One region of the Monashia sp. HAY1-5C genome, then DNA from elsewhere that is predicted to be linked to it. Evidence: riboswitches for the same ligand, from Rfam matches in the RefSeq annotation. Region 1 holds a riboswitch; each other region holds the start of a gene.

Region 1 (3,261 bases):
GTGCCCAGCATGCTCGTGCTCGGTCTGGGCATGGCGCTGCTGCCGCTCGCGACGAGCCTCGTCGCCGTGACCGCGGCCGCGACTGTCCTCGGGGTCGGCAACGGGCTCGGCGCCGGCCTGATCATGACCCTCGGGGCCGACGCCTCGCCGGCCGACGGACGCGCCCAGTTCCTCGGCGGCTGGCGCCTGTGCGCCGACCTGGGAAGGGCCGCGGGCCCGCTGGCGTTGTCCGCGCTGACGGCCGTGCTGTCCCTCGGTGCGTCGGCCGTCGTCCTCGGCGTCGGGGCCGTCCTCGGTGCGGGCTGGCTGCGCATCTGGGTGCCGCGCCACGACCCGACGCGCCCTCTCCGGGGGCGGGCGGCCCGTCCCGGCCCGGACGCGACGCCCGGGGCGTCCTGATTCTGAGAAGGTATGACCGTGACGGACCTGATCGACACCACCGAGATGTACCTGCGCACCATCTTCGAGCTCGAGGAGGAGGGCATCGTCCCCCTGCGCGCACGCATCGCGGAGCGTCTGGGCCACTCGGGCCCGACGGTGTCGCAGACCGTGGCCCGCATGGAGCGCGACGGTCTCGTCGCCGTCTCCGGGGACCGTCACCTCGAGCTGTCCGACCGCGGCCGCCTCATGGCGACCCGCGTCATGCGCAAGCACCGCCTCGCCGAGCGGCTGCTCGTCGACGTCATCGGCCTCGAGTGGGAGTACGCCCACGACGAGGCGTGCCGGTGGGAGCACGTGATGTCCGAGAAGGTCGAGCGCAAGATCCTCGGCCTCATCAAGGGCGGGCTCGAGTCGCCGTACGGCAACCCGATCCCGGGCCTGGACGAGCTGGGTGTGCCCGAGGACGCCGCGCACGGCTTCCTCACCGGCCTCATGTCCCTGACTGCGGCGGCGGGCGACGAGCCCGCGGCCGTGACGATCCGTCGCATCGGCGAGCCGGTGCAGGTCGACCCCGAGGCGCTGGCCCTGCTGACCTCGGCGGGCGTCCTCCCGGGGGCCCGGGTCCGGGTCGTCCGCGAGGAGGGACGCGTGCTGGCCGTGAGCGACGCGGCGGACGCCGGCGAGGGCGTGTCGCTGCCCGACGAGGTCGCGGCGCACGTCTTCTGCCAGGTCGCCTGACGCGAGCCCGGCCGTTGCCCGCCCTGCCCCGCTTTGAGGCCGGACCGGCCCGCACGCCCTCTGTCCCTCGTATCGGGCCTTCGTATCGGGCCCTCGTATCGGGCCCGGATCGCCTTGGGACTGTGGGGATTTGGGGCGAGGTGCGGTGGCCTGTCCGAAAATCTGTTGAAATCACCGACTCCCGGCGTGACAAGCCGCGGGGAACTTGGGTAGCGTGAGCCCCGCTCGCTCTCCCCGTCGGGCGAGTGCTTCGGGTCGAACCGCCTAGTCCTGCCATCGACCCTGAGCCCCTGAACGATCCGCATGGCAGGAGCGGGGGACCCACCTTCGGGCGTCGCACGACGTCCTCGGGGTGAAGCCCTCCGTGGACCGCAAGGTCCGAGTGAAGGCCGGGCGAGCAGCACCTCATTCCGCCCGAACCCGACAGCTCACCTCGTAGGCGTCGAGAGGTCAAACGTGGCTCAGAACGTTCCCGGGCGCCACCGCGCCCCCGGTCGGTTCAACGCGATCGCCGAGCTCAAGCTCATCGCCAAGGAGTCCGCTCAGCCCGCCGTCAAGGGGGCCGCGATCGTGGCCGCCTCCGGTGGGCTCGTCGCGACGTTCGCCGGGCCGGCGAGCGCCGCCGACGGCTCGAGCACCGCGGCCCCGTCGGTCGTCGGCCCGCAGGTCGGCACGCTCAAGGCGGCCAGCGCCCTCTCGGCGATCGGCTACGCCAAGCCGGCGGCGAAGCAGGCGAGCGTCAAGCCGCTCGTCATCAAGGACGTCACCGTCGAGAAGCAGCGCGCCGCCGAGAAGGCTGCCGAGGACGCGCGCCAGCAGGCTGCGGACCGCTCCTCCCGCTCGGCCTCCCGCACGGCCCTGTCCGACCCGGCGCCCACCGCGTCCGGCATCGTCGGCATCGCCCAGTCCTACTTCGGCGTCCCGTACGTCTACGGCGGCACGAGCCCGTCGGGCTTCGACTGCTCCGGCTTCGTCCAGTACGTCTTCCGCCAGGCCGGCATCTCGCTGCCGCGCACGGCCTCGCAGCAGAAGGCCGCGACGACGCCGGTGAGCAACCCCCGCGCCGGTGACCTCGTCTTCTTCGGCTCGCCGGTCTACCACGTCGGCATCTACGTCAGCCCCGGCGTCATGATCGACGCGCAGCGCCCCGGCACGACGATCGGGTACCACTCGATCTGGACGACGCCGTCGGGCTACGGCCGCGCCTGACCGACCCGTGGCTTCCGTCGCGCCCCCGACCCGAACGGGTCCGGGGCGCGACGTCGTTCCTCGCCGGCGTGGTTGGATGACGTGATGACCGTCCAGGCTGCTGCAGAGTCCACGACCCTCATCGAGCTCGACGTCTGGGGCGACCTCGTCTGCCCGTGGTCATGGATCGCCAAGCACCGGATCGAGGCCGCGATCCACGCCTTCGAGCGGCCCCACGACGTGTCGGTGCGGTTGCGGGCCTACGAGCTCGACCCCGAGTGGCCGGTCGGGCGCAACGACCGCGCGCAGGACCAGATCGGCTCGCGGACCAACGGTGACCCCGTCGCCGGGCACATCCTCAACGCCAAGGCCATCGAGGCGGCCGAGGCCCACGACCTCGTCTTCGACTTCGACACCGCGGTCATGGCCAACACCTTCGACGCGCACCGGCTCGTGGCCCTGGCGCGCGAGATGGGCGGCCGGGCCCTGCAGGCGGCTGCCGTCGAGCGCTTCTTCTCGGCGCACTTCCGCGAGGGGCTGGCGCTCGACGACCACGAGGTGCTCCAGCGCCTCTGCGCCGAGTGCGGCCTCGACGAGCGGCGGGTCGCCGCCGTGCTCGCGTCCGACACGTACGCCGACGACGTGCGCGCCGACGAGAGGCAGGCCCGCGACCTCGGCATCACGGTGACGCCGTTCGTCCTGGCCAACGGGTTCGCCGCCGTACCGGGGGCCCGCCCGGTCGAGGACTACCTCGCCCTGCTGCGCGGGGTCGCCGTGCAGGGTGGCGACGAGGCGTAGCTAGCCGGCGGCGGTCGGCGACGCGTCCCCGAGCGTCTTCGCCGAGGGCGCCCCGGCGCTGGGGCGGCCGAAGGACACCGCCTCGTCGACCGGCCCTGGCGCGGCCGAGCGCAGCTGGGCATCGGGCAGCGCCCCCAGGGCGGCGTTGACCATCGA
Region 2 (3,261 bases), on a different contig from region 1:
CCTCAGCAGACGGACCCATGCTCAGGAGGCGGTTCGCTGGTAGACGCGGGTGCGTTTTTCTACGGATGTCCAACTTAAGCCCGGGCCGAAGAGTCGTCAAGCGCTCAAGAGTCGCCCGCAACGACGCCAGACATGTCGGTCACGCTTTCGATAAGGGTTGGCTCTGGGTCCAAGGGGTGCGGCCCAGCGCGAAGTGGCGGAAGCAGCCCCGCCGCTACGAGTTGAGTCGCCGAGCAGCCGGGCCACACCCGAAGGCCCGATGCCGTGCAGGCCCAGCAGCGAGGTCCCGGTCGCCGCGACGAGCTGCTACAGCTCGGTGTCGGCGGCCTTTCTTCCGGGCATGGATCCGCTCCAGGTCGGCCACCAGCTCCATGGCCACGCGCTTGCGGGTCTTGCCCACGGCGTCCCGCGCCCGGATCCCGGCCAGCAGCGCCTTGGCTTGGGCGGAGCACGGTGTCTAGTGAGATCCGGCCCGATGTAGCTGGCCTGCCATCGTTTCGAGGCCAGTCTTCGAAGGTATCCGAAACCCTCGGCGGTTCGGCCCACCTGACACTCTGGTCGCCGTCCTGCGGGCTGCCGGACGGGCAGCGGCGGCGAGCGAGTCCGGCAATCTGCGTGCGATGCCGAGTGGCTTACCGCCCCTGCCCCTCCACTCGTGTCCCTCGACGTCCCTCGCACTCATAACGGCGAAACCGCAGGTCAGGGGCACTATCCAGCTCGCTGAGCACAGAGCTGGCGGGGGGACTCGAACCCCCAACCACCTGTTTACAAGACAGGTGCGCTGCCAATTGCGCCACGCCAGCGGCACCGGTCAGGCGGCAGGGCCGCCGCCATCCGGTCGGGCGCCAGCGTAACCGAGCACCGACGTCCGGGCCCAGGCCGGTCGAGGAGCGGAGCCGGGCCCCGCCCCCGGCCCGACCGGCCCGGCCCGACCGGCCCGGCCGGCCCTGCCCCACCACGGAACCAGGGCGACACATGAAGGACGGCCCCGCGGGACCCAGGGGTTGGTCGCGCGGGGCCGTCCGGTCAGGCTCGGTCAGGCAGCGTCACGGCAGACGCAGCACCTGGCCGACGTAGATGAGGTTCGGGTTGTGCACCCGAGCCTTGTTCGCAGCGTACAGCGTCTTCCAGCCGCCGGAGACGTGGTACCGCTGCGCCAGCGTGCCCAGCGTGTCGCCCCGACGGACGGTCACCCGCTTGCCGGTTCCGGCGTAGCTGTTGACCTTCTTCGTCGTCTTCTTCGTCGCGTAGGTCTTCTTCTTCGAGACCTTCTTCTTCGTCGTGACCGGCTTGCGGTCGCTCGAGCGCGACGCGGCGGCGTCGGCGCCACCGTTGGCTCGGGTCAGACCCGCGCGCTTGGAGCAGACCGGCCACGCACCGGGGCCCTGCACGGCGAGGACCTTCTGGGCGATGGTGATCTGCTCGGCCTTGCTCGCGAGGTCGGCGCGGGAGGCGTAGGCGCGACCGCCGAAGCCGACCCAGGTGCTGCTCGAGAACTGCAGGCCGCCGTAGTAGCCGTTGCCGGTGTTGATGTGCCAGTTGCCACCGGACTCGCACTGGGCGACCGCGTCCCACACGGTGGCGGCCTTGGCCGACCCGGCGGCGGTGATGCCACCGACGACGGTGGCCGCTCCGGCGATGCCGACTCCGGCGATGCGCTGCTTCATCGAGACCCGCTTGGCGGCAGCATGCTTGGACAGGTACTGCATAGGGGTATTCCTTCCTGACGCGCGCCTGCGGGGTTAGCTGTCGGGTTGGGGACGTCAGGTGCCCTGCCGCGGCTGCGGCTTCACCCCAAGGTCAGTCGAGTCGGCCCTCGACCGTCGGCGAACGACGGTCCTCGACATGACAACTCACTGACCACACTGGGTCCCCCGTCCTCGCCCGGCCCACGGGTGTGGGCTGCGTCCCTGGCTGGCGAGGCTCGGCGCGCTCAGGGACCGGATTGCTGGGTGTCCATGTGAAGTTATCCAGCGTGCCGTGTGGAGGCCGGACGCACGGCGCCTACCGGTGGTGGACACCCCGGAAACCCGAGACCACCCCTTTCCGGCCCGGAGAACCGGGACCGCCGAGGCACGACGGTACGTGACGAGTGAATGAACCACAACCCGATCCGAGATGATTTCGTGATCTTCTCGAGATCTGGCCTTGACCGAACCGGGCCGATCGGCAAGGACCGGACGGCGGCCGCCACGGACGCCGCCACACCCACCCCGCGAGCGCTTCAGCGGGTGAACGGGTTGCCGCTGAAGGGCAGCCAGGTCAGGCTCGAACCGTGGTCCACGGCGACGAGCCCGACGACGAGCCCGGCAACGACCAGTGCCACCGCGACGACCTGCGACGGTGTCCCCACCGGCACGAGACGGCGCACGATCGAGCGGGACCCGCGGCGCAGCGACACCCCGCCGGGCCCCCACCACAGCATGGCGAGCCCCGCGATGCCACCGACGGCGAGCGTCGTCGGCGAGCCCGGCCCGAGCTCGGAACCGGTGGCACCGGCCAGCAGGAACGCCGTCGCGAAGATGCCCGCGAGCGCCACCGCGAGCGGCAGCACCAGGCTCACGGCCGTGGCGACGGCGCCGACGAGCAGGTGCCACGGACTCGTCACGACGGCGAGCGGGATGTCGGTGCCGCGGCGGCCATGGGCGTACCGACGGAACACGAGCGCGGACACCGACCGGTCGGTGGCGCGGGCGACGACGGACCACACGAGCAGCGCGAGGAACGCCTGCCCCGGCCAGGACATCAGGGCGCCGACCCAGGCGATCCCCGCGGCACCGAGCAGCCCGGTGCGCATGGCCAGGCCGATGCGGGGGTCACCCTCGCGCGGGGCCTGCTCGGGTTCCTCCTCGTCCCAGTCGTCGTCCCAGTCGTCGGGCCCGGCGCCCGGACCGTGGCGCTCGTCGTAGAGGTCCCGGCCACGGTCACCGTCCCACGGTGCCGGGTCGTGCTGGGGCACGGCGCTGCGACGCGGCCCGCTCGGCGGCGGCGCCCACCGGACGTCGTCCAGGGCGGGCCGCGTCAGGAACGGCGTCGGCGACGGGCTCGGCGACGAGGCCACCGGCGGCAGGACCGCGGTACCGCGGTCCGGGAAGACCTGCGTGTCGCCCGCGGCGTCGAGGACCTCGGTGCGCCCGTCGTCCCACGGGGCGCTCGGGGAGGGCACCGTGGCCGCCCGCCCGGCGGCGTACTGCTCGAGGGCGGCGATGACCTCGTCGGCCTGCGGCCGGCGGGCCGGGTCGGGCGAGAGGGAGGCACGCA
Region 3 (3,261 bases), on a different contig from region 1:
CGGATGGCGGCCGCCGGCATCGCCCAGCCCAACGAGGCGAGCAACCGGCTCCACGCGTCGCTGGGGTTCGAGCCGGTGGGCACCTTCCGGCGGGTGGGCTGGAAGCACGGCGCGTGGCACGACGTCGCATGGGTGCAGCGGCTCCTCGGCGAGCCGCACGCGGGCCCCGAGCCGCCCCCCGAGCCGCGCTGAAAGCCACGGCCGGCCCCGGGTCCCGTCAGGCACCCTCGGCCTCCGGCCCCGCACGCCCCGGCATGCAATGAGGGCGGGGACGACACGTGGTCGTCCCCGCCCTCATCCCGCGGGCGCACCGGTCAGGTCACGGTGCGTAGATGTACTGCATCCCCGAGATGTCGGTGACGGTGCGGGTGTTGTAGTTGTACGGGCCGGCGAGGGCGTTCATCTCGATGATGGTGACCTCGTTGCCGTTGACGGCCGTGACCCAGGCGACGTGGCCGACGCTCGAGGAGCCGTGGACGCCGGGCTGCATGACGACGATGGAGCGCGTGCGCGGCGTGCCGCTCACGGTGTAGCCGGCGGAGGCGGCGCCGGAGGCCCACTCCATGGCGTTGCCGGTCCAGCCACCGGGGTAGTAGCCCTCGGACTGGTACCACTTGTTGAGAGCGCCCCACGTGCACTGGCCCGGGGTGGCCCAGTTCGACGAGGCGCGCATGCCGGACGAGGCGCTCGGGACCGAGGCGTTGCTCGTCGACTTGGTCGAGATCGTGCTCGTCGTCAGGGACCGGCGGGACGCGTCGCGCGAGGCGCGCTCGGCCGCGGCCTTGCGCTCCGCGGCGGCCTGGCGGGCCTTCTCGACGACGAGGTCCTCGATGACGGTCGGCTTGGCCGTGGCGGTGCGCTGGGCGACGGCCTGCTGCACCTGGGGCTGGAAGCCGATCTTGGACAGGGCCGTCGCGGGAGCCACGGCGGGAGTGGTCGCCGGGCCGACGGCGGCAGCGTTGCCGAGGGCGGCGACCGCACCGTTGGCCGGCTTCGCCTCGTCGGCGCTGGCCGGGTTCGCGAAGGTGGCGACGAGGCCACCGGTTGCCGCGACGATCGCGGCGCCCTTCATCGCCGGCTGGGCCGACTCACGGGCGAGAAGCTTGAGTTCGTTGAGGGGGTTGTGTCGTCCCGGCGCACGGTGGCGCCCGCGGGTGTTCTCAGTCGTCATGTACCTCTCCGCGCCTACGAAGTTAGCTGTCGGGTTCGGGCGGAAAGGTGCCCGGTGCCCTCCCGTGCCAGCTGCGGCCCGGATGGGTACTTCACCCCAAGGACGTCCGGAGTCGTGGTGCCGGACGCCCGGAGAAACGCGTGGTTCCTCCGCTCCTGTCACAAGGTTTGTCGTCACGAACGAGGCGGTGACAGGACTAGGCGGTCCACCTCGCGCGTGTCCGGCCTGGTGGCCGGACTCCCGGAACTGTAGACGAATCAACCGGGCAATGTCACGCCGAGGTAACGGTGACGCGCCGGGTGTGCCCTTGAACGACCGGTTGCTCCCGCTTTACCGGCGGCATACCGCCCGCGGAGTGAGACATGGGTCACAGACCCACTGGTCGGTTTTCCGGTACGTCGGCCCCGCTCCGGGGTATACGCCTCGCCGGGCGCGGTCCGTCCGTCGCCCGGCGTCGTCACGCCCTCAACCGGACTGGATCTCGTCCTCGTCCTGCTCGCGCTCCGCGCGGCGTCTGACGCACAGGCGGGCGATCGTCGCGACGAGGTCGAGGGGCACGGGACGGGTGATCGGAAAACGCACGGTGTCCTTGGCGCGACGGTAGGGCCGGATGGCCTCCTCGAACGCCTCGTCACCGCTCGGGACGGGGTAGACCCCGACGTGGTTCTTCCACCCGGCGAAGTACAGCAACGGCTTGCCGTCGAGGGTGAAGGTCGCCATGCCGTAGCTGATCTTCTCGCTGGCGTCGGGCACCGCCGTGCGCACCGCCGTACGAACCCTCGCGAGCTGAGTTCGCGTCTCCTCGGGATAGGAGGCGATGTAGTCATCGACGGACGCGAATCTGGGGGCCAATCCTGGTCCTCACTGTCTCCGGACCGGTTTGTCGGGCGGGATCACTGCGACTTTATTGGCCCAAAGGGGTCAGTGCAAAGGAACCTCGCCATTCGGCGCCAAACCGGAGCAAAGCGACAGATGCATGGAGAGGCCGGATCGTCCGGTGAATCCCCTTGGCCCGAGGCGCCGTCCGCGTCAGGCGGGAGAGCCCGCGCGCAGCGCGTCAGGGAAGGCGGCTCACGGCTGCAGGAGCACCTTGACGGCGCGTCGCTCGTCCATGGCGCGGTAGCCCTCGGCCACCTCGTCGAGCGGCAGCGTCAGGTCGAAGACCTTGCCGGGGTCGATGCGCCCGGACAGCACCCGGTCCAGGAGGTCCGGCAGGTAGCGGCGCACCGGGGCGACGCCGCCGGCGAGCCCGATGTTCCGGGAGAACATCCGGCGCACGGGCAGCTCGACCCCGTGCGGGACGCCGACGAAGCCGACGGTCGACCCGGCCCGCGCGACGTCGAAGGCGGTGTCCATGGCCTGGTGCGTGCCGACGCACTCGAGCACGGCGTCGGCCCCGACGCCGCCGGTGAGGTCCTTCACCGCCGCGACGGCCTCCTCGCCGCGCTCGGCCACGACGTGCGTCGCGCCGAAGTCGCGGGCCAGGGCCTGTCGCGGCTCGTGCCGCGACATCGCGACGATCCGCTCGGCGCCGAGCTGCTGGGCGGCGATGACGCCGCAGAGGCCGACCGCGCCGTCACCGACGACGACGACCGTGGAGCCGGGCGTCACCTTCGCGGCGACGGCGGCGTGCCAGCCGGTGGCCATGACGTCGGACAGCGCCAGCAGCGAGGGCAGGTACTTCTCGTCGGGCATCCCGTCGGTCTTGACGAGGCTGCCGTCGGCCTGCGTGACGCGGGTCAGCTCGGCCTGGCCGCTCGCGGTGCCGTCGGCGTTCGGGCACGCGGACTGCACACCGGCGAGACAGTCCGGGCAGGTGTTGTCGCAGTGGCAGAACGGGATGACGACGAAGTCGCCGGGCCTGACCTCCCGGACCTGCGCGCCGACCTCCTCGACGACGCCGACGGCCTCGTGACCGATGGTGGCGCCCACGCGGATCGGGTTCTCGCCGCGGTAGGGCCACAGGTCGGAGCCGCAGATGCAGCCCGCCGTGACGCGCACGATCGCGTCGGTCGGGGCCTCGATGGTGGGGTCGGCGACCTCGGACAGACGGATGTCGCCGGGGCCGTGGATCGTCGTCGCGCGCATGG

What was found. A riboswitch is a leader RNA that binds a small molecule or an ion and turns the genes downstream of it on or off. The one in region 1 is predicted to bind cyclic di-AMP.
Region 2: another riboswitch for cyclic di-AMP. It lies ahead of ACR9ZK_RS09680 (transglycosylase family protein); the one in region 1 lies ahead of ACR9ZK_RS05455 (C40 family peptidase).
Region 3: another riboswitch for cyclic di-AMP. It lies ahead of ACR9ZK_RS20810 (CHAP domain-containing protein); the one in region 1 lies ahead of ACR9ZK_RS05455 (C40 family peptidase).

What each region holds. Positions count from the first base shown of each region.
Region 1 is NZ_JBPGXG010000022.1:10,382-13,642, reverse strand. It holds gene ACR9ZK_RS05465 (MFS transporter) at 1-399, shown strand, start outside; gene ACR9ZK_RS05460 (iron-dependent transcriptional repressor DtxR) at 418-1,119, shown strand; cyclic di-AMP (ydaO/yuaA leader) riboswitch at 1,390-1,573, shown strand; gene ACR9ZK_RS05455 (C40 family peptidase) at 1,576-2,328, shown strand; gene ACR9ZK_RS05450 (DsbA family oxidoreductase) at 2,413-3,105, shown strand; gene ACR9ZK_RS05445 (carboxymuconolactone decarboxylase family protein) at 3,106-3,261, opposite strand, start outside.
Region 2 is NZ_JBPGXG010000049.1:15,169-18,429, forward strand. It holds gene ACR9ZK_RS09670 (hypothetical protein) at 307-678, opposite strand; tRNA gene ACR9ZK_RS09675 (tRNA-Thr) at 731-803, opposite strand; gene ACR9ZK_RS09680 (transglycosylase family protein) at 1,047-1,709, opposite strand; cyclic di-AMP (ydaO/yuaA leader) riboswitch at 1,715-1,900, opposite strand; gene ACR9ZK_RS09685 (serine/threonine-protein kinase) at 2,225-3,261, opposite strand, start outside.
Region 3 is NZ_JBPGXG010000216.1:213-3,473, forward strand. It holds partial or broken gene ACR9ZK_RS20805 (N-acetyltransferase family protein) at 1-192, shown strand, start outside; gene ACR9ZK_RS20810 (CHAP domain-containing protein) at 320-1,171, opposite strand; cyclic di-AMP (ydaO/yuaA leader) riboswitch at 1,171-1,354, opposite strand; gene ACR9ZK_RS20815 (iron chaperone) at 1,637-2,023, opposite strand; gene ACR9ZK_RS20820 (zinc-dependent alcohol dehydrogenase family protein) at 2,243-3,259, opposite strand.